4 regions of the Romboutsia sp. 1001713B170207_170306_H8 genome follow, and region 1 is predicted to be linked to each of the others. Evidence: riboswitches for the same ligand, from Rfam matches in the RefSeq annotation. Region 1 holds a riboswitch; each other region holds the start of a gene.
The links. Region 1 has a riboswitch for S-adenosylmethionine ahead of I2A66_RS07185 (O-acetylhomoserine aminocarboxypropyltransferase/cysteine synthase family protein). Riboswitches for the same ligand answer to the same signal wherever they lie in the genome.

Region 1 (7,983 bases):
TTTTTCTTTTTATCTTTTTTATACGTTTTTTCTTTTTTGAATTAGATCTAACGTTCCCAACAGATGCTAAAGTTGATGATGATGTTGAAGTATCTTCTGATCCAATTATAGATTCTGATTCTGTCTCTTCCTCTTGAGTAGATATTTGTTGAGCATTGTTAATACCACGACTAGTTCTAAGTATTGCTAAATCAGATACAATCATACCAAAAAATGCTATAAGCATATCCAAATCTGCATCATTTAGCTCTTCAGCTATTGCATATGACAAAGTAGACGATAAAATAACAAAATCTGCATAACTAATAGATGCTAATCCTAGACCACTTTGATTACTATTATTACTTGAACCATTAGTATTGCAATTGCTATTTCTAGAATTAGTTTTTCTACTATTAGTCTTATCTGCCACTCTAACGCCTCCTTTACATATCTATTACTAAAATTATATGTTTAAAGCTTTAATTTATAAGAGTTTTCTTTAAGCCATTTTTCTTGTTCTTTATAATTTGGCATCATTTGTTTTACTAAACTGTAAAAGTCTTTTGAATGATTCATATGTACTAAATGACTAAATTCATGTATAAGAATATAATCTATTGCTTCTTTTCTAGCCATAGATATTTTAGAATTTATATATATAGATCTTTTAGATGTACAAGTACCCCATCTCTTTTTTTGTTCCTTGACCTTTAATTTACTTGGTATTAGCCTCATCATCATGCTACAGTGTTCTCTACAATAAACTAACCTTTCAATTACTATTCTTTCACTTTCTTTTTTATACCAAAGCTTTAGTTTATTTTTGATATATTCTTTTTCAGTATTTTTTACCCTTACTATAAGTAAGTCATTATCTATAAATACTTCTTCATTCTCATCGATAATAATTTTTAAATTATATTCTTTTCCCAAGTACATATACTTTTCATTATCTACAAACTCTTTTTCTTTATATATATGCTCAACCTCTTTATACTCATCAAACTTCTTTAAAATCCAATCACTTTTTTCAATTAAAAAATTCTTTAAAAGTTTTTTAGGAACGCCTAAAGGGCTTATTATACTTACTTCATAATTAGGCTTGATTTGTATAGTTATATTCTTTCTTTTTCTATATATTAAATTTACATTAATATCTATACCTTTATACTTTATAGATATTGTATTTTTATTATGTAATAATTTATCTTTACTCATATAAATACCCTCTCTTTTGAGTTTAATATTAAGATTATAGCATACTTAAATAAACACCAAAAGGACACCAAAATTAATTGTTTTTTGTCAGTTAAAAATATATAATATGAATATAACTTTAAGAGGGGATAAAAATATGATTACAAGAGAGTATATAGTTGCACTAATAAATGGAGACTATGCTATACTTGAAGATGAACATAAGGAAAGAATAAGCATAGCAAGGGCCCTTCTACCTTTGGAAATAGATGAAGGAACTCGTTTATTATTTGAAAATTTCCAATACACTATAATCTAATAGTCTAAATATACAAAGATGGCATGAATTTTAGTTATAACTAACTCTTATTCATGCCATTTTATCTTTTTATTTTTAAATTTTATCCTATTCCACCTAGAATTCCCCCACCTACTAATACAATTAATGTTAATAACACAAATACATATTTTGCCATAGGTTCAAACCAAATTCCAAGAGGCTTTTTAGCTCCAGTTTCTATTTCAGCTTTAGCTTTTTTAATACCTATAATCAAAAAAAACATCACTCCAGATATAAAAGCCCCAAAAGGTATTATGTATATGGATACAATATCCATCCATCTGCTTAAAATATATCCATTTTCTATAAATATACCAATTAAAAATGTCACTATACAAACTAAAAAAACAGATGTATTTCTTTTTAAATTTAACTTATTTTCTAAAGCTTCTATTGGAACTTCAAGTAAATTTATAAGTGATGTTATAGATGCCCAAAATTTCCGGATATTTCTCCAAAATAAACTCCAGAATCTAGAGTTCTTAGCATATCACCAGTTATAGAACCTACTAAAAATTTAATAAACCATCCCACGACTACTGCGTATCCTACAGCTATACCAAATGCTCCTAGAACTGGAATTATTCCAAATACACTTCCTCCTTTATATCCTCTAGATTTCATTGCATAATCAAAAGATCCTATAGGACCAGTTTGAGTCATTCTCCCAAATGCAAACTCTTCTATAAGACCTGCATATCCTAATAATACAACAAATAATAAATACGGTATAAGAAATGTTGCTCCTCCAAATTGACCTACTCTATATGGAAACATCCATATATTACCCATACCTACCGCTGAACCTACACACGCAAGTATAAATCCTAACTTAGATGTAAATCCATCCCTATTTATTAATATTCTACTTTTATTTGACATAACTCACTCCCCTTTATAAAATATAATATTAAATAAATATTCATTAAAATACCATATTTATACCCCTATCATTTTAACTTTTAATTTTGAGTCATATCTAAAAAATCAAATAAGGTAATAGTATTTTCTGGAACAAAGCTATCAAGTCTTTCCTTTGCTAATGATATATACCATGATTTATCAAGATTTTCAGGTACTTCTTTATCTTTAATATTACTATTATCTATAAATACTCTATCTGGAGTATAACTTATTTTTTCTAACTTATTATCACCCTTCATCTTCATAATAGGATAATCAAAGTATCTTTTACTAGCAAATACCCTAAGTACTTTTAAATTTATATTTTCATCTCCATGTACTGCATGGCTATATTTTCCCGTTATTTTTACGCACTTTTGAAACTCTATAAGCTTATTACAATTATTAATTGTATCTTCAATATCAATATTATTAATTAATTTTTCTTTTATAGCTTTATTAACTATTGGTAAATCATTATCTATTATGCTCAATTTTTTTACATAAGCACCTTTGCTCTTTACCTCTCCATTTTCTTTGATGTATACATAATTATTAACGTCTTTTTGTATTATTTTTTTAATAAAATCGTGTTCAAGTTCCATTTTAGTTCTTTCACACCAAGTTTTACATATTTCTAAATATCTATTAACATCTTCTTTAGAATTAAACTTAAACATAACACCATCTGTATTTCCTTGTATAAACTGAGCATTATCCTTAAATTCTAATTCAACTTTTTCTATAAGATCTAATAATAAAAGTTGACCATTTACACAAATAGCTGTTCCTTGTCTTGGGTCATAAAGATCATTAGTTGCATCCATACAAGCTCCATATGCACTATTTAAAACTATTTTCAAAGACTTCTCTATTGGATTTTTCTCTTTTTTTAAATTAAATCTTGTATCTCTTATTTCCTTATATTTATCTGGATTTTTTACATTCCTACTATTAAGGTTATATTCTATCATTATAGATGGATAAAAAGAGCTTACATCAGAATTAACAATATAATCTTTAGCCTCATATTTTTTTCTAGCAGAATGAAGTCCTCCCCATCCAAAATCGGTTTCTATTCCATATACAGTGGTTCTTAGATACTTTTTCAAATCTCTATTATTATAATCTTCATACCACTTCTTTATATCATTGTATTTACTAAGCCTTATTGTATCTATTATCTCAAACTCATTAGTATCATTTCTGTCGTAGTTAGGCCTTTTTGCTCCTAATATGTATGCACTTAGCTGAGCCTCTGTTTTATTAAACATAATTTCATCTAAATTAAAATACTCTATAAGACCACGCTGAGCTTCATATTTATAATAAACTTCTTCAAATACTTTTGTAGTCATTCTAACATCATGTAGACAATATGTAGTAAGTTCTTTAATTTCTTCTTCATTTGGATATCTATTTAAATCAAAAGATACTGTACTTTCCCTTATATCTTCTCCCATAAATAATTCAAGCTCTTTTAAACTTCTAAAATTATCATTTATTTCAAAAATATATAATGGGATTTTATGTAAGTTTCTATCAATTTGCCATCCTGATATTTTTTGTTCTATAAGCTTATCTGATACTTCACAAGGATTCAATCCTGCTATAATTGCCTTTAGTATCCATTGATCATATCCTTTTATATTATATCCAACCCAAATTGAATTTTTATTTTTATTATAAACTCTTATAAGTTCATCCCTATTGTTTATTATTGTATGTTCCTTTTTTGTCTTATAATCTTTCATACAACACATCCAAAACCCACCTTTGGATAATACTTCAAAATCTATTATTATACGTCTTTTTTCCTTAGTCATAATCCTTATTCCTTTTATCTTTAATAGTTTTATATTTAGTATTTATATATACTTTATCTAATATTCTTAAACATATTTAGTTTTTTATCTACGTTTTATTTTCAATGTTTCTTTTTATGATTTCTTTCAATATCATCTTCTTATATAATTTATAAAAATATTAACTACTCTAGAAGTTTAATATCTAGTATAGTTACTATTTTTAATGGTAAACTTATATTTGACTATTTTTTAATCAGCAATTTTTTCTAAACAAATTTCACTTGCTTTTTTTAAACCATTTTCTAAGTCAGCAATTAAATCCTCTACGTCTTCTATACCAACAGATACCCTTATCATATCTGGTGAAACACCTGCTAGTTTTTGTTCTTCTTCATTTAATTGAGCATGAGTTGTACTTGCTGGATGTATAACAAGAGATTTTGCATCGGCAACATTTGCCAGGTGGGAGAAAATTTTTAATGACTCTATAAATACTTTACCAGCCTTGACTCCACCTTTTATTCCAAATGTAAATATAGAACCTGGTCCCTTAGGACAATATTTACTAGCTAGCTCATAATATTTGTTATCTTTAAGGCCAGGATAATTTACCCATGATACTTGTGAGTGATTAATTAGATATTCTGTTATTTTTTTAGTATTACTAACATGTCTATCAAGTCTTAGTGATAAGGTTTCAAGCCCCTGTAATAATAAAAATGAATTAAATGGACTTATACAAGCACCTGTATCCCTTAAAAGTTGGACTCTTAATTTAGTAATGTAGGCTGCTTTACCTGCATCTTTTGTGTAGCTCATACCATGATAACTTGAATCTGGCTCCACAAGGACATCAAATTTACCACTACCTTCCCAATCAAAATTCCCAGAATCAATTACAACCCCTCCTATAGACGTTCCATGACCACCTATAAACTTTGTAGCTGAGTGAACTACTATATCTGCACCAAATTCAAAGGGCTTAACTAAATATGGTGTTCCAAAAGTATTATCAACTATAAGTGGTATATTATTTTCATGTGCAATTTTTGCAATAGCTTCTATATCCGCTATATTTATTACCGGATTACCTATAGTTTCAATGTATAAAGCTTTAGTATTTTCATTAATAGCATGCTTAAAATTTTCAGGATTATCGCAGTCTACAAATGTGGTCTTGATTCCAAGTCTTGGCAGCGTTGTAGAAAATAAGTTAAAAGTACCTCCATATAAAGTTCCTGCTGATACTATTTCATCTCCTGATCCTAATATATTTAAAATAGCATAAGTTATAGCTGCTGAACCTGATGCTACCGCAACTGCACCTACTCCGCCTTCTAATAGTGCCATTCTTTGTTCAAAAACATCTGTTGTTGGATTCATAATCCTTGTATAAATATTACCTTCTTCTTTAAGTGAAAATAAGTTTGCTCCGTGTTCAACACTGTTAAATACATAAGATGTAGTTTGATATATTGGCACAGCTCTAGAACCTGTTGTTGGATCTGGATTTTGTCCTCCGTGAACTTGTATTGTATCAAATCCTAATTTTCTATTTCCCATTCTTAATGCCCCCTATAATATATAAAAAAAATAATAAAACCCTCTTTTATAAAAGAGGGCCTAATTTCCAAAGCATACTCTCTTATCTTTCTTATGAATAATACATAAGTAGGAATTAGCACCATATATTTTTAATACTGGTTGCTGGGTTTCATAGGGCCTATCCCTCCACCTCTCTAAATAAGATTTCATTTAAGTTTATTTAATTAAGTATATTGTATTTTACATTATATCATCATGCAACAAACTTATTTATTTTATTTATATAAAATTTATTTTACTTTAACCAAATTAATTCCTATGTCATTAATATTATAAGGTGTATCTTGATATACACAGTAGTTTAGCCAATTTCCAAATACTATATTAGCACTTTCCCTCCAATTAACTCTAGGTATAGAGTTTACATCGTCATTTTCAAAGTAGTACATAGGAATTTCTATTTCAAGACCTTTATTTAAATCTCTAAAGTATTCATTTTTTAAAGTATCTCTATCATACTCTAAATGACCCGTTATAAATATTTGCCTTCTATCATTACTTGCTACTATAAATACTCCAGCTTCCTCAGATTCTGACAATATATCTAATTCTTTTATATTTTCTATATCTTCTCTTTTTATTGATGTGTGTCTTGAGTGTGGAGCATAAAATATATCATTTAATCCTCTTGTCAAATTTTCATACTGGCAGTTATTCCAATGTTTATATACTCCAAATAATTTTTTATCTAAAGTATATTTTTCAATATTATAATGATAGTAAAGTGCAGCTTGAGCCCCCCAACATATATGCATTGTTGAAAATACATTGCTCTTAGTCCACTCCATTATTTCTTTTAACTCATCCCAATATTCAACATCTTCAAATTCCATTTTCTCTACTGGTGCTCCAGTTATAATTAGCCCATCAAACTTTTGATCTTTTACATCATCTATATATCTATAAAATTTTTCTAAGTGTTCTATTGGTGTATGGCTACACTTATAAGTTCTAGTTTGAAGTAATGTTATTTCTACTTGAAGTGGTGTATTTGATAAATACCTTAAAAGTTGATTTTCTGCTTGAATTTTTATAGGCATAAGATTTAATATTCCTATTTTTAAAGGCCTAATGTCTTGTGTGTTAGCCCTTTGTGTATTCATTACAAATATATTTTCATTTGATAGAACTTCAAATGCTGGTAGTTCTTTTGGTATTCTTATTGGCATATAAGCCTTCCCCCTTTTTTATCTCTAGTTTCCTAAGCTCATTTGAATTAAATTATAGCATAAAAATAAGGAAAGATATTTAATCTTCCCTCACATATATTAATCATTTGATTTTATATTTAACCAAACTTCATCATACATCTTTTTAACATCTAATGTAAAATCTGCATAAATTTCACATCTATCCATTATTTCTGAAGTCATATATGCATTTGGATTATTCTTTACTTCTTCTGGTTGCATTTCTCTAGCTTCCTTATTTGGTGTTGTATATCCTATCTCATCTGCTATTCTCAATGCACTTTCTTTATCACTTACAAAATTTATAAACTTCTCCGCAGCTTCTACATTTTTAGCATTTGATGGTATACATAAACTATCAATCCAGAAGTTTGCTCCTTCCTCTGGGACTACATAAACTAGGTTTGGATTTTCTTCTTGAAGATTTAATCCTTCTCCAGACCATATCATATTTATATCACTTTCTCCAGCTGGAATCATTACTGTTCCATTATCTACACCATATATTGGATCAACTAGTTTTCTTTGCTCTAATAATAATGTTTCTGCTTCTTTTAATTCTTCTGGGTTAGTTGAATTTAAAGAATATCCAAGTTTCTTTAACGCTACTCCTATTGTATCTCTATATGTATCAAACATAAATATTTTGCCTTTATATTTTTCATTCCACAATATGTCCCAACTATTTACTTCTTCTTTTACTACATCTTTGTTATATATAAGGCCTACTGTTCCAAACATATATGGAACTGAGTACTTATTACCTGGGTCTATATCTAAATCTAAATAATTTTCATCCATTTGAGATATATTAGGTATGTTATCCTTATTTAACTTCTGTATAAGATTTTTAGAAATCATTCTTGGCATTAATGCATCTGATACTAATATAACATCATATTTAACTGCTCCACTGCTAACTTTTTGATACATTGCTTCCATATCATCAAAAGTTTCC
Region 2 (7,983 bases), 140 kb from region 1:
TCAAGAATTAATTACTAAAATGATGGTATTATACTACCTTCATATTTTTCTTCAATAAAGTTCTTTGCTTTATCGCTAGTTAAAGCATCAGATAAAACTTTTATCTTCTCACTTTCCTTATTATCTTCTCTGCATGCTAATACATTTGAATATGGTGAATCTGAAGATTCTATTGCTATAGCATCCTCTGTTGGATTTAAGTTTGCGCTTAATGCATAATTTGTATTTATTACAGCTGCATCTACATCTTGCAATACGCTTGGAAGTTGAGCTGCTTCTACTTCTATAAACTCTATATTTTTATTGTTTTCAGATATATCTTTTACTGTTAATAATTCTTTATTATCAACCTTTATTAATCCATTATCAGCTAATAATTGTATAGCTCTTGATCCATTAGTAGGGTCATTTGGTATTGCTATTTTTGAATTATCTTTTAACTCACCTAATGATTTTAGTTTATTTGAGTACACTCCCATTGGTTCTAGATGTACCTTAACAGAGTAAGTTAAATCATATCCTTTTTGGCTTACTGTTTCTTCTAAATATGGAATATGCTGAAAATAGTTAGCATCTAAAGCCCCTTCAGATAAAGCTGTATTTGGCAATACGTAATCATCAAATATTTTCACATCTAATTTATATCCTTTTTCTTCTACTAGAGGTTTTATTGCATCTAGTATTTCTGCATGAGGAGTTGATGATGCACCTACAACTATTGTTTTATCTTCTGATGCATCTGCTTTTTTGCTACTATTCTCACCTAAAGAGCATCCCACTACTGATGTCATTATCACTAATCCCAAACCTAATCCTAATATTTTTTTTAATTTCATAATTTTATCCCTCTATTATATACTATTTTAGTTTTTTATAAGCTAAATTTCCTAAACTTTGTATTATTTGAACAATTATTATAAGAGTTATTACTGTGTAAATCATTACTGCTGTATCAAATCTTTGATGTCCATAAGTAAGCGCTACATTTCCAAGTCCACCAGCCCCAACAGCACCTGCCATTGCAGTATATCCTAGTATTGAAATTACTGATAATGTTATTCCTGACACAATAGAAGGCATTGCTTCTTTTATCATTACTTTAAATACTATTTGAGTTTTAGTAGCTCCAAATGATTTTGCAGCTTCTATTAATCCATAATCAACTTCATTTAATGCACTCTCTATTATTCTAGCTATAAATGGAGCTGCACCAACAGTTATAGGAACTATTGCAGCTTCTTCTCCTATTGATGTGCCAACTATTAGTCTTGTAAATGGAATTAAAGCAACTATAAGTATAATAAATGGGAAACTTCTAAAAATATTAACTATAAATCCTAATACTTTATATATTAAACTACAAGGCTTTAATCCATTTGGCTTTGTTACAACTAATGTTATTGCTAATATAAATCCAATTATTGTTGCAAGTATTGTTGGTACTAATATCATGTATAATGTTTCTAAGAGCGCTTCTCCTAAAATTTCTGTTAAAAATGTACTTAAACTAGTTTGATTCATTGTTTATCTCCTCCCATCTTAGCCCTTCACTTTCTAAGTATGCTTTAACTCTATCTCCATATTCTGAAGATACATTTATAATTAATGACCCTAATATTTCATCTCTGAATTTCTCTAACCTTCCAAATACGATTGAGAAATCTATATCTAAATTTCTAGCCATACTTGTTATGACACAACTGTTAGAAACATTTTTAGGGAATAATATTTTTATATTAGTTCCTTTTGGTAAAATTATATTTTCTTCCCCAATTAACTTACTAAGTGCTTTACTATCATTAAAAAAAACTTCTTCTGTTTCATTTATATCTAAAACTTCACCATCTTCCATTATTGCTACTCTTGTGCATATTTGCTTTATAACTTCCATTTGGTGAGTTACCATAATAATTGTTATTCCAAACTTTTTATTTATATCTTGTAATAAACTAAGTATTGATTTTGTAGTATTTGGGTCTAATGCTGAAGTTGCTTCATCACAAAGAAGAACCTTTGGATTTAATGCTAATGCTCTTGCTATTGCTACTCTTTGCTTTTGACCTCCACTTAAGTTTCTTGGTTTAATATTACTTTTATCACTTAAACCTACTAGGTCTAATAATTCCTTTACTCTTTCTTCTTTTTCTTTCTTAGAATATTTAAAACATTCTAATGGTAAGGCTACATTTTCAAATACCGTCTTTCTTTCTAATAGTGAAAAGTGTTGAAATATCATTCCTAAATCTTTTCTAAGTAATCTAAGTCCCTCTCCTTTTAATGATTTGACTTCTTTCTCTCCTACAAGTACGCAACCTTCTTGATAGTCCTCTAAGCCATTTATACATCTAAGCAGCGTTGACTTTCCAGCTCCACTATGGCCAATAATTCCAAAAATTTCCCCATTTTTAATTTCCATATTAACATTATTCAAAACCTTAGTATCACCATAATATTTGTTTACATTTTTAATGCTTATCATATTTACTCCTCCCAAATATAATTCAATTAACGCTTTAAATTTAAAAAGCCTGAGTATAAACTCAGGCTTTTGTAAGCAGTTTATACTCATCTTTCAATTCTTATGAATTGCAGGATTTAGCACCTTGTATATAAAATATACTGGTTGCTGGGTTTCATCGGGCCAGTCCCTCCACCTCTCTTGATAAGGAATTATTTTATTTTGTACTTCTATGATTTATATATTATAGTTTTTTTTCCATATGTCAATATATTTTCTGAATATTTTTATTTTGCACACTTTTTAGACTATTTGTTTTTTCCATTATTAGATGTAGTATCTATTCCTAACATATTATTCATATCTTTTATCATTTTATCAAACTCAGATCTAACATCATTTTCAACTTTAGTTGTATCATCAACTAATTTAATAAATTCATCTTGGCTCTTATTGTATGCATCTTTAGGAATTGTATCTAATCTACTTATTTTTTCATCTATTTCTTCTATTAAATCTTCACCTTCATCTATAAGCTCTTGATTTGCTTCTTTTAATTTTGCATCATCAGTTTTTGCATCATTTTTTAATCCATTAACAAAAGCTTGTAATTTTTCTTTACTATCTTGATACGCTGCTTTTACTTCTGATAAATATTTTTCATTACCAGGGTATTCTTTAGTTTTATAAGCGTTATTTACTTCATCTACACTACTATACATTGCATAATTATTTAAAGGAGATATATTATTAGTGTAAAGACCAGAGTAAGTATTTGCATACTCTGTATTTAAATACCCATTATCTTGTGTTGTAGTGCTATTTTGTGTTGTATTAGTGTTATTATCTGTTGTAGTTTCACCCTTTTTATTAGTACAACCAACTGATCCTACTGATAAACCTAACGCTAATCCTAGTGCTAATAATTTTTTTAATTCCATTTTACTTCCTCCTTAGTTTTATGTAGTACTCCTTATTATTTTTAATTATTTACTTAAATCTATACCTAATAAATCTTCTATTTTATCTAAAACATCATCAATATTATCATTATTATCTATTTCATCTAATTCTCTATCTAAATAATTTATTAATGAGTTTTTATCACTTTTTAATAAATCTTCTTTCTTTAAATTTAAATCATCTTGTTTTTTTATTATTATTTCAATTGCTTTATCTGAGTATGATATTAAATCACTATTTAATTCTTGTAATTTAGAATCAATTATTTTTAATCCTGTTATAGATTTCTTAAATGATTCTATATTATTTTTACTATCTGATAATAAATTTTCATAATTCTTTATTAACTCTTCATTATTTAAGTTACTGTTATTATCTAGTAAATCATCTACACTTTCATCCTTTATATCTATAGGTTCTAAATATTTTTCATAATTCTTAGTTAATAAATCCTTGTACTCATCTTTACTTAATTCATTTGCTTTTTCAGTTTCTGATTGTGTGTTTTGAATACTTTCATTTGTTGTTTTTTCAACTTCTTCACTATTTCTTTTTGCACATCCAGTCATATTGAAGTTTAACATTAAAGTAAATATTATACCTAAAATGCTTAATCTTTTCATTTTTACCTCCTTGTGTATAAATAATTTATTTAAGTTATTATTTGTATATTTTTCTTTTTTAGTCTTATAAAGAGTAATATGTTTAAATAAATTGAAAATATGGGTATAATTCTTCTAGGAGTGTGATTGTTTTGAAAAATATAAATAAAATAAAAATAACTTATAATAACGGATTCACGAGAATAATTGAAAAAGATAGTATTCGAAATTTTTCATCTTTAATTGAATGGATGGATAAATTTAATAAAAACGAAGATGCGGGATTCTTGACACTATCTGGAAGAGATCTCGGTAGTGCAGTTTCTATTAATAAAAATAATGTAAAATATATAGAATCTATATAATAAAAAAGTATCTTAAAATTTTTATTTTAAGATACTTTTTTATTTCATGCATATAAATGATTTAAATTCACTTTCTAAAACTTCTAAATCATCATAATCATAATAGAAATGACCTGAGCTTTCTAATTTTATAATACTTTTATTATTTAACTTATTATTGTATTTAAAACTCTTTTTATATATTTTTATACTTTTTAAACTTACAAGTTCATCGTTCATAGAGTGAAATATTAGCATTGGTATATCTATATTATTTAAATTTAATCTAACTTTTATTATTAGCTTAAATAAATCTATGTATCTTGGTGCCCATTTTATATAATTAAATAAATTTGTTTCATTTACACTAATAGCTTCATACGCATATCTTGTTAAAAGATCACCTTTAGGAATTATTCCTAGAGCTATTTTTATACAGCTTCTTATAATATTAAATTTTACTCTTATACATAACGGTGTTGCTATTGCAACAATATATTTTATATTTTGCTTGTACTTTAAATAGAATTCAATAGATAATAATGCCCCCATTGAATGTCCTACTAGTATTATATTTTTATATTTAGTTTTATACTTTTCAATTTCCCTTTCAATTGAAGTTCTCCACATATTTAAATTACTTTTTACAAAATCTTTTCCACTTTTTCCATGACCAGCAAGGAGTACTCCACAAACAGATATATTATTATCCATTGCAATTTGAGCAAGATTTCTAAATTGATATGGACTTTCTACTATACCATGTATAAATATTATCATAGTATCTGAATTCTTTACTTCTTGTACAAATGGCTTATGTCTATCTTTCATTTTCTCTACTCCCTATTACCCTTTTTAAGTATAAAATAACTATCTATTTACAAGTTTTTTTATCACATCAGGATCATCAGATATTAATGAGTCTATTCCCATTTCTATTAATTTTTTATAACTAACTTTCTCTTTACCTAACCAAACATTAACTTCTATACCTTCATTTTGTATTTTATTTACTTTTTCTTTAGTAAGATAATATGCTGATGGATGGTAGCATTCTACATTATAATTTTTAGTATATTTACCTGGCTCCATCATCCAGCAATCAGATAAAAATCCACATTTAATACTATCATCTATATTTTTCATTCTTATAATACTTTCATGATTAAATGATGATATAATAACTTTATCTTTTAAGTTATATTCAATTATTAGTTCATATACTTTCTCTTCTAGTTTTTCATAGTCATATACACTATTTTTTAACTCTATATTGGATATTATGTTAGTATCCTTTACTAGTTCGAAATATTCTCTTAATAGAGGCAATTTTATTTTTCCAAACTGTGCTCTGTACTTCCATGAAAAGTCATATTTTAATAATTCATCATATGTATAATCACATACTCTACCAGTACCATCAGAAGTACGATCTATAGTCTCATCATGTATTATGACAACTTCTCCATCTTTTGTTAGCTGAACATCAAATTCCATTCCATCTACACCAACCTCAATAGCTTTTTCAAAAGCTAAAAGAGTATTTTCTGGGTATTTTCCACTAAATCCACGATGAGCAAAATTTTTTACCATAATTTTAATTCTCCTATTCTTCTTATAAAATAAATCTTATATTACGTAATTTATGTAAATTGATGTTTACCGTAAATATTAATATTATTCAATAGTATTAAAGTAATCAGATAAATTATAAAATGTTATAATTACATCAGTAAACTCATTTTGTTTAGATATTATATTTATATCATGACTTAACTTTGTTAATATATTCTTAGCTATATAAAGTCCTATACCTGTAGATTTAGTCCTTTTTCTTCCATTTACACCTGTAAAACCTTTGTCAAATACTCTATCAATATCTTGTGGTGCTATTCCTATTCCATAGTCCTTTATATGCAGTTCCAATCCTTTTTTATTTTCAATTGTATAAATTTCTATTTTCCCATAACTCTCACTATATTTAATAGCATTATCAATTATTAATTCTATTATATGAGTAATCCATTTTTTATCAGTTAGTATAACTTTATTTAAGTCTAAAACATTTAACTCTATTTTATTATATATAAATTGGTATTTATTTTTCTTAATTACCTCTTTAACTATATTTTCTAAATTAACTTCATTTATAAAAAAATCTGAATTATAATTTCCTGCTCTACTTGAATACATAGCTTGTTCTACTAATTTATCTATTCTAGTAACTTCAGCTTTTATTTGTTTAGATAAATCTTTTCCATATTCTATTTCACTTACTCTCTTTCCAATTATCTCAAGAACTGATATTGGTATTTTCACTTCATGTATCCAATTAGTCATATAATCATTTATTTCTTCTAATTCTTTTTTTAAAGATTTTACTTCATCTTCATTTTTATCTATTATATTCTTAACTCTTTTATATTCATAGCTTTCTTTCAGTTCATAATTTTCTATATTAAAATCACTTACTGCATTAATAAAATTATTAACTCTTTTTTTATAATTTAAATAATCTAAATATAAAAATATAATAGATGTTAATGAAACTAGTAAATTCATATATATTAAGCTATCAGTGCTTTTAGATAAATTAGGATCTAAAATTATAATTAAATTTACTATTATCATTATTAAGATTATTAATATAAAAATTACCTTTGTATTTTTCAAATAATTTATAAATCTCATTTTATAATATATCCATGTCCTTTTTTAGTAAGTATAAATTCTTCTAAGCCTATACTTTCTAATTTTTTTCTAAGTCTATTTATATTAACTGTTAAAGTGTTTTCACTTATAAATTCTTCACTATACCAAAGATTTTCTATTATTTCTTCCCTACTAACTATTTTTTCCTGATTTTCCATAAGTATCTTCATAATTTTCAACTCATTTTTAGTTAAATCTGTATTTTTATTTTTATAATAAATTTTACCTTCAACAATATTTAATATTACATCCTTAAATTTTATTATTTCATTTTTTATATCACTGTTATAAGAATATGTTCTTCTAAGTATTGCTTGTATTTTTGCAACTAAAATCTGGGGTGAAAATGGCTTTGTTATATAGTCATCTCCTCCCATATTTATTGACATTATAATATCCATATCGTTATCTCTTGATGATATAAATATTATTGGAACTTTTAAAAAGTTTCTTATTTGTAAGCACCAATAAAATCCATCATAACAAGGTAAGTTTATATCCATTAATACAAGCTTTGGATTTTTTTCTAAAACTTCATCAGTTATATTTTCAAAATTTCTAACTTCACATACACTATATCCCCATTTACTTAAGGTTAAACTGATTTCTCTACTTAGAGCATTATCATCTTCTACTATAAAAATATCTGTCATAAATTTACCTCTTTACTTTAATAAATCGAGTATATCCTCATCTGATAAACTCTTTAATACACTTCCATCAGATAAATTTCCATCTATCATATCATCAATTAATTCCTTTTTCTTTTCTTGAAGTTCAACTATTTTTTCTTCTATAGTTCCTTTGGCTATAAGCTTTATAACTTCAACAACGTCTTTTTGACCAAATCTATGAGCTCTATCACTTGCTTGATTTTCAACTGATGGATTCCACCAAGGATCAA
Region 3 (7,983 bases), on a different contig from region 1:
AATGGTTCCATTACACCTACAGTATCACAATATCTAAATCTATTAGCTCCAGCTTGCTTTGCTAATTCTATAAATTTAACTAAAAAATCAAAATCTGCTCTAGATGCATCTTCACCATTAACAGAAACATATAATCCATTTTGCTTTGCAAATTCTACTGCTTTTACCATATTTTCTAAAACCCATTCTCTCGAAGTTTTTAACTTATGTTGTATGTGTATATCAGATACTGATACAGAAATAGCAACTGCATCTACACCACAATCTATAGAATTTTCTAGATCTGTAATCACTGCTCTATTCCATGCCATAATACTGGGTTTTAAGTTTCTTTTACATATAGACTTTATCACTTCTTTCTCATCTCCACCCATAGCAGGTATTCCTACTTCTAATTGATTTATACCTAAATCACTTAACATTTCTGCAATTGCTATTTTTTCATGATTAGCAAAAACTACACCTGCTGTTTGCTCTCCATCTCTTAATGTTGTATCAACTATACTTACTCCCTTAGAATGTTTTTTGTCAATAACACACATAAAATCCCCCCTTATTTATATCATTAAATTTTATACTAGCTGCATAATTTATTTAATAAATTTCATTTTATTATTTTTATAAGTTAGATTTTAAATCTTTTTATATATTATATTCGTTATTTTTCAATGTTGCATTAATTTTATAATATTTATTAAATTAATCAAAAATGAAAGTTTTTATATACATATTTCATATTCAATAAAATTTTATTTATTAATATATCTTATAGCTCAAAATTTCATCAAATTTAATTTATATTCAGAAAAATCTAAAAAGTTATTTACAATTTGATTAATTTATATTAATATAAATATAAATTAAATAAGCCTTATCAAGAGAGGTGGAGGGACTGGCCCTTTGAAACCCGGCAACCAGTATATTTCTTATATACATGGTGCTAAATCCTGCAGCACATAGCTGGAAGATAAGTATAAACTGAAGTTAACCTGAGTTTATACTCAGGATTTTTTATATTTTTTAGGCTTATTTCATAATAAACTTAAGGGGGATCTTATATGAAACTTAAAAAATTATTTAACAAGAAATTATTAGGAGTCGTGTTATCTTTAACACTAGGTATCTCAGCTGTAGGGTGTTCAACTAAAAGTAATGTATCAAGTAAAAATGATAAAACAATAGCTGTTGGCGCTATGCAAGTTCCAGGTACAGAATTATTTGAACATCTAAAATCTGAAGTAGAAAAAGAAGGTTATGAACTTGAAATAGTAACATTTAATGACTATACTACTCCAAATACAGCATTAGCTGATAGTGAGATTGACGCTAATTTATTCCAACATAGACCATATTTAAATGAATCTATAGAAAAGCAAGGATATGATTTAACAGATGTGGTAGGACTATATGAAGTTCCTCTACAAGCATACTCAAATAAAATAAAATCTTTTGATGAATTAAAATCTGGAGATAAGTTTGCAATACCTAATGATCCAACAAATGGATCTAGAGCCTTAAAAATATTAGAAGATGAAGGAGTAATAAAATTAAAGGAAGGTGTAGAACTATCTTCTGCAAAAGATATAATTGAGAATAAAAGAAATATAGAATTTATAGAAGCTGACGCTAGTCAATTGCCTTCATTATTACAAGATGTAGATGCTGCATTCATAAATGGTAATTTTGCTGCTGCTGCCGGATTAGATGCAAATAAACAAAGTATATACTCTCCAGAAATAGACGGTACATACGAAAATGTATTAGCATGCAGAACTGAAGACTTAAATAGTGAAAAAATAGAAATATTAAAAAAGATTTTAACATCTGATGAGTCTAGAAGCTTCTTAAAAGAACATTATAAAGGTATAATAATTCCTACATTTTAAATATAACTAAAAATAGCTCCTACATGTTATTTAACATAATAGGAGCTATTTTATATAATTTATTATTTATTTTTCGCTTTTTTCATAGACTGAATTGCTTTTAATGTACCCATCTTAGAATGATCAAATGTAAGTCCACCTTGGAAGTATACATTATATGGAGGTCTTATAGGAGCATCTGCACTTAATTCTATTGAAGATCCTTGTATGAATGCACCTGCTGCCATTATTACTTCACTGTCATAACCTGGCATTGCCCATGGCTCTGGTCTAACGTAAGAATCAACTGGAGCTGCAGCTTGTACTCCTTGACAGAAGCTTATAACTTCATCAGCATTATTAAGCCTAACAACTTGAATTATATCACTTCTTAAATCATCATATTTTGGAAGTACGTCATATCCTAATTTTTCAAATGCTCTTGCACAGAATATAGCACCCATTACAGCTTGAGAGGTAACATATGGTGCCATGAAAAATCCTTGAAGAACTGTTCTTGTAGTTCCAAATGTAAGTCCACATTCTTTACCTATTCCTGGAGTTGTTAATCTATATGATATCATTTCAACTAATTCTTTCTTACCAGCGATATACCCACCTGTTAATGCAAGACCACCACCTGGGTTTTTAATTAAAGAACCAGCCATTATATCTACGCCAACTTCTGTAGGCTCTTTTGTATCTAAAAATTCTCCATAACAGTTGTCAACCATAACTATTATATCTTTATTGATTGATTTTACAGTTTCTACAGCTTCTTTTATATCTTCTATTGTAAGAGATTTTCTCCAAGCGTATCCCTTAGACCTTTGTATCATTACAAGCTTAGTTCTATCATTTATTTTATTTTTTATACCTTCTAAATCTATATTTCCATCCTCTAAAAAGTCAACTTGATCATATGTAACTCCAAACTCTTTTAAAGATCCTTTTTCTTCCCTTATACCTATAACTCCTTGTAGGGTATCATAAGGTGCACCAGTAACTGAAAGTATTTCATCACCTGGTCTTACAATACCTTGTACACATAGACTTAATGCATGAGTTCCATTTACTATTATCGGTCTAACTAGTGCATCTTCTGCTCCAAATACATTTGCAAATATTTCTTCTACTTTTTCACGACCTATGTCATTATATCCGTAACCAGTAGTCCAGTTAAAGTGATTATCACTTAAATGAGCTTCCTGCATTGCCTTTAATACTTTATATTGATTAAATTCTCTTATTTGTTTTAGTTTTTCAAACTGAGGTTCTATGTCCTTCATTACTTCTTCTGCTAATTCAAAAGTTTCATTATCAAGTCCATAAAATCCTTTTAGTAGATCTTTAGTTTCATTAAGCATTTTATTCCACCTGTCTTTTTGTTTAATTTTAACATTAGAATTTTACCATATCACATATATTACTGCAAGTTTATACTTAATATAGTATTTTAAGTATAATAATATATTAATACTATTTGTAATTACAATACTTTAAATTTTTATTTTTGGATATATTAATATATACAATAATCTAAATATTAATATAGAAAGAGGACAACTTAATATGATAGGTATGATTGGATTAATTTTATCATTATCTTTGATAATAATATTAGCTTATAAGGGATATTCAACAATTATAACTGCTCCACTAGTAGCATTATTGACTGTATTAATTATAGGTGGAGAATCTAGTACACATTTAATGGTTCATTACACAGAAATATATATGGGTGGTTTTTCTAACTTTGTAAAAAACTATTTTCCAATCTTTCTAACAGGTGCTATTTTTGCAAAGTTAATGGAAGAAGTTATGTATGCTAAGTCTATAGCAAACTTCATTACGAATAATTTAGGAAAAGACAAAACTATATTAGCTGTAGTACTTGCTGGTGCACTTTTAACCTATGGAGGTGTATCTTTGTTTACTGTTGCATTTGTCTTGTATCCAATAGCAAATGTACTTTTTAAAGAGTCCAATATCCCTAAGAGATTAATTCCAGGGACTATTGCATTAGGTGCATTTACATTTACTATGACTGCTCTTCCTGGAACTCCAGAAATTCAAAACGTTATACCTATGAGATACTTTGGAACAGATACATTTTCCGCTCCATTAATAGGAATAGTGGCTAGTTTGCTAATGCTAACACTTGGTATGACATGGCTTACATACCGTGTAAAAAAAGCTGAATTAAATTTAGAAGGCTACGGTAACCATTTTATAGAAAATAGTAACATTGATTCTAAAGATCCTCCAAATATATTTGTAGCACTTGCACCAATATTGATTATATTTACAAGTAATTTATTCTTTTCTAAGGTATTTTATAAACTTATTGATGGTTCATATCTAAATAAGTATAATCTTACTTTAGATAATGTATCTGGAACATGGAGTGTTATTATTTCTATTGTCATAGCTATATCATTTATAATATTGCTTAACTTCAAAAAAATATCTAACTTAAATAATGTTATTAACGGAGGTATTTCAAATTCATTTTTACCTTTACTTAGTTCAAGTGCCATTGTTGGTTATGGAAGTGTTATAAAGTCTTTACCTGTATTTATTACATTACAATCAATAATACTTCATATATCTTCTAACCCTATAGTATCAGAAGCTTTATCGGTAAATATAATATGTGGTATTACTGCTTCTGCTTCAGGAGGTCTTACTATAACATTAGATTCACTAGCACATACTTTTATAGCTATGAGTAATACTCTTAACATATCACCACAAATCATGCATAGAATCGCTTCTCTTGCTTCAGGTGGACTAGATACACTTCCACATAACGGTGCTGTAATTACAACACTGGCTATTTGTGGATTAACTCATAAAGATTCATATAAAGATATATTTATTACCTCTGTACTTATACCAATATTTGTGACTACTATAATAGTTATAGTAACTTCAATATATTACACTTAAAATATAAAAAGACTCAAACTAGAAATAAGATCAGTTTGAGTCTTTTTATATTTTAAATTATTAATATCTATTATTAGTAGTAGCTTGAACTTGATTATTTTGTAGATTTATATTTTTATCAGGTATCATAGTTGATACTGCATGTTTATATATCATATTTTGTTGTCTGTTATCCCCTTCTACTAAGATTATGTAACTATCAAATCCTTTTACAACACCTTTAACTTTAACTCCATTCATTAAGTATATAGTTACAGGTATTCTTTCTTTTCTTGCATTATTTAAAAATAAATCCTGTAAATTTAAAACTGAATTTTTCATTGCCTAATACCCTCCCGAGATAAATTAAATTTTAAAATTATGTATATATTTTATTTAATATTTTACACTATTCTATATTATATTTTATACAAGTTTAATACTATTTTCAATAAAACTTAATACATCTTTTTCTAATATGTCGAAATCTTCATATTCATCTAGATTAAACCATTTAGCTTCTTTATACCTTTTAAACCATGTAATTTGCCTTTTAGCATATCTTCTAGAATCTCTTTTTATTATTTCTATAGCTTCATCATATGCATACTCACTATCTAGATATTTAATAATTTCTTTATATCCTATACCTTGCATAGATATTAAATCTCTAGAGTATCCCATATTAAGTAAGTTTTTAACTTCATCTACTAGACCTTTTTCCAACATTATGTCTACTCTTTTATTAATTCTTTCATATAAGTGAGCTCTGTCTCTATTTAAGACTATAATTATCGGTTCATATTTATCATTAAATTGTAAATCTTTTGAGAAATCATTCATTTTTTCTCCACTAAGACACACTTCTAAAGCCCTTATAACTCTTTTAGTATTATTTTTGTGTATCCTACTTGCTGCATCTTCATCAAGTTCTTTAAGCTTATTGTGTATATAATCTATACCATTTTCTTCAAGTTCTAATTTAAGCGTCTCTCTTAACTCATCATTAGCATTTGACTTTGCAAAATCCATATTATAAATTAATGAATTTAAATATAATCCTGTTCCACCTGTAACTAATGGCAACTTTCCTTTATTAATAATTTCTTCTATATAATTATCAGCTCTTTTTTGGAATTCTGAAACAGAGAAGTTATAGTCTGGCTTTACTTCATCTATCATATAATGAGTAACTCCACTCATCTCTTCCTTAGTTACTTTAGCACTTCCTACATCCATATACTCATATATTTGCATAGAGTCTGCTGATATTATTTCTGCATCCAAATTTTTAGCTATTTTAATAGACAAATCAGTTTTTCCAACTGCAGTTGGTCCTGTAAGTATAATAAGTGGTACTTTCTTCATAATAACCTTCCTTAAATTACATGATTCTTTTAAACATTTTTTCAATTTCTTTTTTTGTTATTTCAACTATTATAGGTCTACCATGTGGACAAGTAAAAGGATTTGTACATAAGCTTAATTGATTGATTAAACTATCAATTTCAATATTATGTATTTTATCATTTGCTTTTATAGCTGCTTTACAGGCCATTGATGCAAACTTTTCACCCTTTAACTCATAATTATTTTTTATTTCATTTATATTATCTATTATTTGAAGTATAAATTTTTCAGACTCCGGAACTCCAAATGTAGTTGGTACACATCTTATCATAATATGATTATTACCAAAGATCTCTATTTCAAAACCAAACTTCATAAATAAATCTAGGTTCTTTTCCACTTGTAACATATCAACACTAGATAACTCTAAAATTATAGGATCAAGCAACATCTGCATACTTATATCATGGTTATAAAACTTCTCCATATATTTTTCGTATAAAACCCTTTCATGTGCTACATGCTGATCTAGTAAATACATAGAATTTCCTTTTTGCAATACTATATAAGTGTTAAATATAGTACCTACTACATTATAACCACTTAGTGAAAATTTATTATCATCCTCCACAAAGAATCCTTCTTGAAAACTTTCAATAGGTTCATCATTTTTATCTTCAAAAATAGTATCTATATAGTCCGTTTCTTCTATCTTATCTAAACTTTCTAAATCTTCCATACTGAAAGATTTGCTTATATCTATGTTACCATCTATAATGAACTCGTTTTTATTATCTAACTTGCTTATAGTTATGTTTTTAGTTGGTAATTCTATTTTATCTTTATTAATTATAGATCTTTCTAAGCTTTTAGTTATATTATTATTTTCTTTTAAGCTATTGTCTATTTCATTTATTAAATTATAATTATCATTTATACTTATATGTTCATTTTTATCATTGTTTATACTAATATTTGATTTATTATCTTCTTTATTTTCATTAAGTATTTCATTTACAGACTTAAAGCTATTTATATTTAAGTCCTTAGATATATCAATTACTTCTATTGGAGCTTCACTTTCTTTTACTTTATCTATATTTTGTATAGACTTTATAGTAGGATTACTAGTTTTTTCATAAATCTCGTATTTTCCTAGTAAATTAGAACTCAATAATCTTCTTCTTAAATAGTCTCTAAGCTCTATATATAGATCTTTCTCATCTTCAAACTTAACTTCAAGTTTTGTAGGATGTATATTAACATCTATTTTAGATGGATTTATTTTAATATTTAAAAAGCATACTGCATGTTTTCCAATTGGAATTATAGATTTATAAGCTTCTGCTATTGCATCTAATATAACCTTACTTTTTACAAATCTTTTATTTATATATGTATGTTGTAAGTTTTTATTTGATCTGTAAGCATTATTATTGCCTATATATCCACTCATTTTAAAATACTCGCACTCAAAATCTACATCAATTAAATTTTCAGTAATGTCTTTTCCATAAATACTTCTAATTACATTAATAAGTTTTCCATCACCTGGTGTATTTAGCATTTGCTTTCCATTATTTATATACTTGAACTGAACATTTGGATTTCCTATTGCAAGCTTATTAATTAAATCACTTATATTAATAGTTTCAGCATGAGTTGATTTTAAAAACTTTTGTCTAACCGGTGTATTAAAGAATATATCTCTTATTATCATAGTTGTACCATTATTAGTTCCAACGGGCTCCTTAGATATTATCTTACCACCTTCAACTATAACTTTAGTTCCTACAGCTTCTTCTTTTGATTTAGTTATCATTTCCAGTTTTGATAT
Region 4 (7,983 bases), on a different contig from region 1:
GAGAAAAGAGCCGTAGAAGAAGCTACACGTTTAGCTGGAGCAAGAGAGGTTTATATAATTGAAGAGCCAATAGCAGCAGCAATCGGAGCTGGAGTAGATATATCTCAACCAAATGGAAATATGGTAATAGATATTGGAGGAGGTACTGCTGATATAGCAATTATATCTCTAGGAGGAGCTGTTGTAAGTACATCTATAAAAGTTGGTGGAGATAAATTTGATGAAGCTATAGTAAGGTATATAAAAAAACAAAAGAACCTTCTTATAGGAGAAAGAAGTGCAGAAAAGCTAAAGATTGAAATAGGTACTGCAATGAAATTAGAAGAAGAAAGATATATGAAAGTTAGTGGAAGAAACTTAATTACAGGTCTTCCAGAATCTATGAAAATATCTTCTGCTGAAATACTAGATGCAATTAGTGAATGTATAGAACAAATATTAGTAGCTACACGTTTTGTACTAGAACAAACGCCACCAGAGTTGGCTGCAGATATAAGTGATAGAGGGATTATAATGACAGGTGGAGGCTCTTTATTAGACGGTTTAGATAAGAGAATTGAAGAAAGCACAGGAATAAAGGTAATTGTAGCTGAAGATGCATTATCTTGTGTTGCAAAAGGAACTGGAAGCTCATTAAGTTCATTAGATTTATTAGAAACGGGTGGGACGTTTAAAAAGAGATAATTAAATATTATTTTAAGATTATTAAGATATAAAAAATGAACTCTAGAAATAAACTAGAGTTCATTTTTTATTATATAATTTTAAGTATATTGATACCGGTTACTTTTTAAGTAGCAAGAAGTAAAGAAAGAGCTATAGTTTCTGATAGTTCTAAGACAAAGCTAAGACGAACATTATTAAATGAAAATCTATTGCTTTCATCAATCTTATCTACTATACCTACTATTGAGTAACTTCCAACTTGAGGTAGTTTTTTACCAACACCTTTTCCAGGTAAAATAGGACCTTTTCTAATTTGTATATTACCTATACTATTTTTAGCTCCTAGGCAAGCATCTATAGCTAGAAACTCTCCTTTAGGATGAAGATTTTTTATTTCTTCAATTGACTCGTATATATTTAAAGCATGAATAGGATTATCTAAAGTACCGTAAACAGGGTATTTAAAATCGCTATTTTTTAGCATAGTTCCAACTAAAGGGCCAAGAGCATCACCTATAGCCCTATCTGTTCCTATACAAATAACAATAGTATTTTCGTTTATAATATCTTTTAGTATTAAGCTTAACACTTGAGCTACATTTTCTTTTTTATAATTTACTTTAGCTAAATACATAGGAACACCTCCTTCAAAAATATATGAATATATAATCTAAAAAATGCCTAACCTTAAGTTTTAATAACGCATCATATTATAATATAAAAGTAAATTTTAAATAATTACCCCTACTATATATTATATAGATAAAATCACAAAAACTTGTTATTTTTAAATAACAATTACTGACATATAAAACTATATATCCTTGACATTAAATTAAAAAAATAGTAATATATATCTAAAGTTAATAATTAAAATAAAAAAAGAAAATATTATTAATAAGGATAAAAACGACTCATAATAAATATGAAAATATTTATTACCTTATCAAGAGAGGCTGAGGGATAGGCCCTATGAAGCCCGGCAACCGCCCCAAAAGGGAAAAGGTGCTAATTCCTACAAGATTTTTTATAAGTCTTGAAAGATGAGGTTAGTTAATTAGTACATTAAATGTGTAATGATTAACCTCTTCTTGTATAAGGAGAGGTTTTTTTAATTGAAAAGATTAATAGTTCAATTAATATAAACCCCTACAATTTATACAAAATAAAAAAATATAATTTATTAAATTAAAGGGAGGATATAAAATGGCAAGACATTTATTTACATCAGAATCAGTTACAGAAGGGCATCCAGATAAGATCTGTGATCAAATATCAGATGCAATACTAGATGCATTATTAGAAAAGGACCCATTATCAAGAGTAGCTTGTGAAACAACTGTTACAACAGGTTTAGTTTTAGTTGCGGGTGAAATAACTACATCAGCATATGTTGATATTCCAAAATTAGTAAGAAGTACAGTAGAAGAAATAGGATATACAAGAGCTAAATTTGGATTTGACTGCAATACTTGTGCTGTAATTACATCTATAGATGAGCAATCAGGAGATATAGCTATGGGTGTTGATGAAGCTTTAGAAAATAAGGTTGGAGAAGTTACAGAAGAGGAAATTGAAAATGTTGGTGCAGGAGATCAGGGAATAATGTTCGGTTTTGCATGTAATGAAACTGAAGAATTAATGCCACTACCAATATCATTAGCACATAAATTAGCTAGAAGATTAACTGAAGTTAGAAAATCTGGATTACTAGATTACTTAAGACCTGATGGTAAAACTCAAGTTACAGTTGAATATGATGGAACTAAAGCTATTAGAGTTCATACAGTTCTTATATCTACTCAACATTCAGAAGATATAGATAATGATACAATAAGAAGAGATTTAATAGAGCATGTAATTAAACATGTTATACCAGCTGAATTACTTGATGAAGAAACTATGATATATATAAACCCAACAGGAAGATTCGTTATAGGAGGTCCTCAAGGGGATACAGGTCTTACTGGTAGAAAAATAATAATAGATACTTATGGAGGATATTCTAGACATGGTGGTGGAGCATTCTCAGGAAAAGATCCAACTAAAGTTGATAGATCAGCAGCTTATGCTGCAAGATATGTTGCTAAAAATATAGTAGCAGCAGGACTTGCTGAAAAGTGTGAGATAGAGTTAGCATATGCTATAGGTGTTGCTAAGCCTTTATCAATATTTATAGATACATTTGGTACTGGAAAAGTTTCAGAAGAAGCATTAGTTGAATTGGTAAATAAAAACTTTGACTTAAGACCAGGAGCAATTATAAGAGATTTAGATCTAAGAAAACCTATCTATAAACAAGTAGCAGCTTATGGACACTTTGGAAGAAATGACTTAAACTTACCATGGGAAAGAACTGATAAAGCAGAAACATTAAGAAAACAAGCATTAGAATGTGAAATGATGAAATAGATAAATAGCACAAAGGGCATATTTAAGATATGATATATCTTTTAATGTGCCCTTTATTTTATTGTTTATAAAATGTATAATAGTTACAAATTAGGTGTATGATAAAGACACTATTTGTTTGTAGGAGAAGTGATATGGAAAGAATAGAAGGAATGATAAGTGACATAGTATTTAAAAATGAAGACAATGGATATACTATAGCTCATTTGGCAAATAGTATGGATGAAATTGTAATCGTTGGATGTATGCCAACTTTATCAGTAGGAGAGAGCATAGAAGTAGAAGGAAAGTGGGTAAATCATAAAACTTATGGAACTCAATTTGAAGTAAGTAAATTTATGCCGGTTACACCAACATCTCTAGAAGGTATATATGCATATTTAGCATCTGGAATGATACATGGTATAGGTGAGAAAATGGCAAAGAGGATTATTGATAAATTTGGTGTGAATACACTAGATATAATACAAAATAATCCAGAACGTTTAGAAGAAGTAGAAGGCATAGGTGGAAAAAAATTAAAACAAATAGTAAAAAGTTATGAAGAAAACAGAGAACTTCGAAATATAATAATAGAACTATCTCCATATGGTATAACTCCTAATTACTGCTTAAAAATATACAAAAGATATAAAAATAAATCGATAGACATTATTAATAAAAATCCATATAGACTGGCAGAAGATATAAGAGGAATTGGATTTAAAATAGCAGATGAAATTGCTAGCAAAATTGGTATAGATAAATATTCAGAAGATAGAATATGTCAAGGCATATTATATGCTTTAAATCAGTCATTGAGTAGTGGTCATACATATTTACCGAAGGATATTTTAATTCAAGAATCTAAAAAAATATTAGATGTAGACGAGTCTATGATAGATAATTGTATTATGGGGCTAGCTTATGATCAAAAAGTACATATAGAATTATTAAATAATAATCAGTTAGTTTATCTAATGCCATATTATATGTCAGAAAATGGTGTATGCAAGCAAATAATTAAATTATCTCAAAGTGAAGTTGATGATTTAAACATTGATATAGATGAAGAAATTAGACTTTTAGAAGAAGAGGAAAATATAAAATTAGCTAATAATCAAGTATTAGCGGTTAAAGAAGCTATAAATACAGGTGTTTTAGTTATAACTGGAGGACCAGGGACTGGTAAAACTACGACTATAAATACTATAATAAAAATCTTTGAAAATAATAAAAAAAGGGTAGTATTAGCAGCACCTACAGGTCGTGCAGCAAAGAGAATGAGTGAGACGTCTCAAAGAGAAGCAAGAACTATACATAGATTATTAGAAATGGGATTTGCTACTGATAGTGATGATTTAATGTTCTTAAAAAATGAAGAAGATCCAATTAATGCAGATGTTGTAATTTTAGATGAAGTATCAATGGTAGATATACTATTGATGTATAGTGTACTACGGGCGATAAAGCCTGGAACACGGGTTATATTAGTTGGAGATAGCGATCAGTTACCTTCAGTTGGAGCCGGAAATGTTTTAAAAGATATAATTGATTCTAAGGTAATAAATGTAGTTAAGTTAAATGAAATATTTAGACAAGCTCAAGAGAGTATGATAGTAGTTAATGCACATAAAATAAACAAAGGTGAACCATTATATTTAAATGCAAAGGGTAAAGATTTCTTCTTTATAAAAAGAAATACAAATGAAGAAATCCTAGATGAGATAGTAGAAATTGTAAGTGAGAGGTTACCTAGATTTTATAAATTTGATAAATTGAAAGATATACAAGTTTTAGCATCTATGAGGAAGGGGGACGTAGGTGTTACTAATCTAAATATAGCTCTTCAAAAAAGTCTTAATAAGCCTGAAAAGTTTAAAGTTGAAGAGAATTTTGCTAAAAGGATATTTAGAGTCGGCGATAAGGTAATGCAAGTAAAAAACAATTACACTAAAAAGTGGGAAAGTGAAGATAAGCAAGATAGTGGGGAAGGTATATATAATGGAGATATTGGATATATCTATCATATAGATAAAGAAAACAAGAAAATTTATGTTATATTTGACCAAATAAAGATAGTTGAATATACATATGATGAGCTGGATGAATTAGATCATAGTTTTTGTACTACTATTCATAAAAGCCAAGGAAGTGAATTTCCAGTAGTTGTTATACCGATATCATGGGCACCTCCTATGTTATTAAGTAGAAATCTATTATATACAGCTGTTACTAGAGCTAAAAAATTAGTAGTATTAGTTGGAGATGTTAAGTATTTAGAATATATGATAAGAAATAATAGAACTAATGATAGATATTCAAATTTAGCGAATAAGTTAATTAAATTTAGAAAAGAAGGGTTGTTGTTAAAGTAGTATGAACTTTAATGAAGTGGTAGATTTAATCTTAGAATTTATATATCCGGAAAATATAAGTTGTATATTATGTAATAAACCTATAAAAAAGACTAACACATATTCATTATGTAAAGAGTGTTTTAAAGAATTACACTTTATTCAAAGTGGTTGTATTAAATGTGGAAAGCCTATAATTTATCATTCATTAGAAAGGCAAGATATAGAAAGTTGTAATTATTGTTTTAATAAAAATTTTTATTTTGATAAATCAATATCGTGTATTGAATATAATGATGTTAGTAAACATATGATACTTGATTTTAAATATAAAAACAAAACTTATATGGTTAAGTATGTATCTAACATAATGAAAGAAAAGTTAGATATAGAGGATATTAAGTTTGATTATATTCTATTTGTACCACTTCATAAAAATAGATTAAAACAAAGAGGATTTAATCAGTCTGAAAAGATTGCTAAATTATTAAGTAAGCAAATCGGAATTCCTACATTAGACTGTATAGAAAGAAATGGAAATACAAGAAGATTATATAGTTTAAGTAGAAATGAAAGAAAAATAGAATTAAGAAATGCATTCTCGGTTAATAAAGGAGTATGTGATATTAAATATAAAAATGTATTACTTGTAGATGATATACTAACTACTGGATCAACTGTAAATGAAATATCTAAATTATTAAAGTTAAATAGTGTTAGTAAAGTATTTGTAATTACATTACTTACAAGAAATAATGATAATTATGTAATTGAATAAATTTAACTTGACATAAAGATGTAAACATAATAAAATAAGTAGGTGATATTTTAGGTCTGTGGTTGAAAGTCCAAGCCAGTTGCAGGCAAAAGGATCCACGTAAGTTAATTCTAAAAATGGGATTAATGATCATGGTGCAGCTTAGAAGTAAGTCCTACCGGTATAAAATCGAGAGAGTTAGTAGTGCGGCAAACCCAAGCGAAACCTCCAGTAGGCGAGTGTGGGGTCAAAGACCAGGTCAGCTAAATTATCCAAAAGTACCTTTATGGGTGCTTTTTTTTTGCTCAAAAATAAAAAATATAAATAAAGTTAAAAAAAATTTTTTGAACTAAATAAAACATTATAAAATGAAGTAAAATGTAGAAAAATGACATCAATGCACAAATTAATAACAATATATGCAAAAAAATGTGGATATATATTTTTTGATAAATAGCTTAAAATACACATTTATAAAAGTTATTAACATATTTATTCACATTATCCACAGAAATTGTAGTTTAAAATAATCCACATAAAGATATTATAGAAATAAAAGAAAATTATATAATACTTTATTCGACAGTATATAAAACATATAAAAGTTAAAAATAAAAATAAAGGATTAGACGAATTGATAAAGAATATATTATTAAGTATAAATATTAGCTTTTATACTATGATAACTGAAGGGAGATGTTCTTATGAATATAATAATATCTGGTAAACAAATGGATTTAACTGATGGAATTAAAAGTGCAATAGAAGAAAAAATAGGAAAATTAGATTATTACCTTCATCCAGAAACTGATGTAAAAGTTACAGTGAGCGCTAAGAAAGCTCGCCATAAGATAGAAGTAACAATGATACCTATAAATGGACCAATTATTAGAGCAGAAGATAGTGAAGAAAATTTATATGCAGCTATAGATATTGTATATGATAAGTTAAATAAACAATTGAAAAAATATAAAAATAGAGTACAAGATAGACATCAATTAAATAAAAGTATAAGATTTGAAGGTGTAGATCTAGATTCTCAAGATGTGTATGAAGATGAAGATATAGATACTTTAAATATAGTTATAAAAAGAATTAAAAAGTTTGATATGAAGCCAATGAGTCCTGAAGAAGCAGTTTTACAAATGGAGTTACTAGAACATGATTTCTATATGTTTAGAAATATAGATACTGAAGAAATAGCTACAGTTTATAAACGTAAAAATGGTGGATATGGAATGATAGAACACGAATAATGAAACTTTAAACAAAAGCTACCAATATTAAATATTGGTAGCTTTAAATATTTTTTTGTTATTTTTATAGTTATTTATATAATTTATAGATACGGTCAATATTAATATTAAATATAGTATTTTTATGGTAAAATGTATAATAGTAATAATATATGGACGAGGAGAGATGCCAACGATGGGTTTTTTAGATAATTTATTTAATATAGCGGATAAAAAAGAGCTAAAGAATTTTAATAAAATAGTAGATAAGATAGATGGATTTGAAAGCAAATTTAAATCTATGTCAGATACAGAGCTTAAAGAAATGACTAATGTATTTAGAGATAGATTAGAAAAAGGCGAAAATTTAGATGATATATTACCAGAAGCATTCGCTGTAGTAAGAGAAGCTGCAAGTCGAGTATTAGGAATGAGGCATTATAGAGTACAACTTATAGGAGGTATAGTTCTTCATCAAGGAAGAATTGCTGAGATGAAAACTGGTGAAGGTAAAACACTAGTTGCAACAGCACCAGTATACTTAAACGCTCTTACTGGTAAAGGAGTACATGTAGTT

Region 2: linked by a shared signal. The riboswitch ahead of I2A66_RS07850 (methionine ABC transporter ATP-binding protein) and the one ahead of I2A66_RS07185 (O-acetylhomoserine aminocarboxypropyltransferase/cysteine synthase family protein) in region 1 are both predicted to bind S-adenosylmethionine.
Region 3: linked by a shared signal. The riboswitch ahead of I2A66_RS12255 (MetQ/NlpA family ABC transporter substrate-binding protein) and the one ahead of I2A66_RS07185 (O-acetylhomoserine aminocarboxypropyltransferase/cysteine synthase family protein) in region 1 are both predicted to bind S-adenosylmethionine.
Region 4: linked by a shared signal. The riboswitch ahead of metK (methionine adenosyltransferase) and the one ahead of I2A66_RS07185 (O-acetylhomoserine aminocarboxypropyltransferase/cysteine synthase family protein) in region 1 are both predicted to bind S-adenosylmethionine.

What each region holds. Positions count from the first base shown of each region.
Region 1 covers NZ_JADNAX010000003.1:27,748-35,730, forward strand. Annotated here, with positions in the region: gene I2A66_RS07160 (hypothetical protein) at 1-412, opposite strand, end outside; gene I2A66_RS07165 (M48 family metallopeptidase) at 454-1,200, opposite strand; gene I2A66_RS07170 (DUF3006 domain-containing protein) at 1,337-1,498, shown strand; gene I2A66_RS17605 (hypothetical protein) at 1,581-1,850, opposite strand; gene I2A66_RS17610 (hypothetical protein) at 1,943-2,401, opposite strand; gene I2A66_RS07180 (hypothetical protein) at 2,482-4,248, opposite strand; gene I2A66_RS07185 (O-acetylhomoserine aminocarboxypropyltransferase/cysteine synthase family protein) at 4,480-5,793, opposite strand; SAM riboswitch class I at 5,873-5,980, opposite strand; gene metA (homoserine O-acetyltransferase MetA) at 6,066-7,004, opposite strand; gene I2A66_RS07195 (ABC transporter substrate-binding protein) at 7,104-7,983, opposite strand, start outside.
Region 2 covers NZ_JADNAX010000003.1:167,659-175,641, forward strand. Annotated here, with positions in the region: gene I2A66_RS07840 (MetQ/NlpA family ABC transporter substrate-binding protein) at 15-836, opposite strand; gene I2A66_RS07845 (methionine ABC transporter permease) at 859-1,521, opposite strand; gene I2A66_RS07850 (methionine ABC transporter ATP-binding protein) at 1,508-2,479, opposite strand; SAM riboswitch class I at 2,563-2,669, opposite strand; gene I2A66_RS07855 (hypothetical protein) at 2,767-3,399, opposite strand; gene I2A66_RS07860 (hypothetical protein) at 3,445-4,044, opposite strand; gene I2A66_RS07865 (hypothetical protein) at 4,167-4,388, shown strand; gene I2A66_RS07870 (alpha/beta hydrolase) at 4,428-5,198, opposite strand; gene I2A66_RS07875 (glycerophosphodiester phosphodiesterase) at 5,238-5,960, opposite strand; gene I2A66_RS07880 (sensor histidine kinase) at 6,045-6,929, opposite strand; gene I2A66_RS07885 (response regulator transcription factor) at 7,055-7,732, opposite strand; gene I2A66_RS07890 (DEAD/DEAH box helicase) at 7,745-7,983, opposite strand, start outside.
Region 3 covers NZ_JADNAX010000006.1:61,875-69,857, forward strand. Annotated here, with positions in the region: gene nifV (homocitrate synthase) at 1-542, opposite strand, end outside; SAM riboswitch class I at 869-974, shown strand; gene I2A66_RS12255 (MetQ/NlpA family ABC transporter substrate-binding protein) at 1,059-1,886, shown strand; gene I2A66_RS12260 (methionine gamma-lyase family protein) at 1,949-3,232, opposite strand; gene I2A66_RS12265 (GntP family permease) at 3,438-4,817, shown strand; gene hfq (RNA chaperone Hfq) at 4,878-5,138, opposite strand; gene miaA (tRNA (adenosine(37)-N6)-dimethylallyltransferase MiaA) at 5,223-6,164, opposite strand; gene mutL (DNA mismatch repair endonuclease MutL) at 6,181-7,983, opposite strand, start outside.
Region 4 covers NZ_JADNAX010000007.1:11,300-19,282, forward strand. Annotated here, with positions in the region: gene I2A66_RS12545 (rod shape-determining protein) at 1-684, shown strand, start outside; gene yyaC (spore protease YyaC) at 791-1,300, opposite strand; SAM riboswitch class I at 1,607-1,716, shown strand; gene metK (methionine adenosyltransferase) at 1,873-3,078, shown strand; gene recD2 (SF1B family DNA helicase RecD2) at 3,213-5,435, shown strand; gene I2A66_RS12565 (ComF family protein) at 5,437-6,192, shown strand; gene hpf (ribosome hibernation-promoting factor, HPF/YfiA family) at 6,876-7,427, shown strand; gene secA (preprotein translocase subunit SecA) at 7,603-7,983, shown strand, end outside.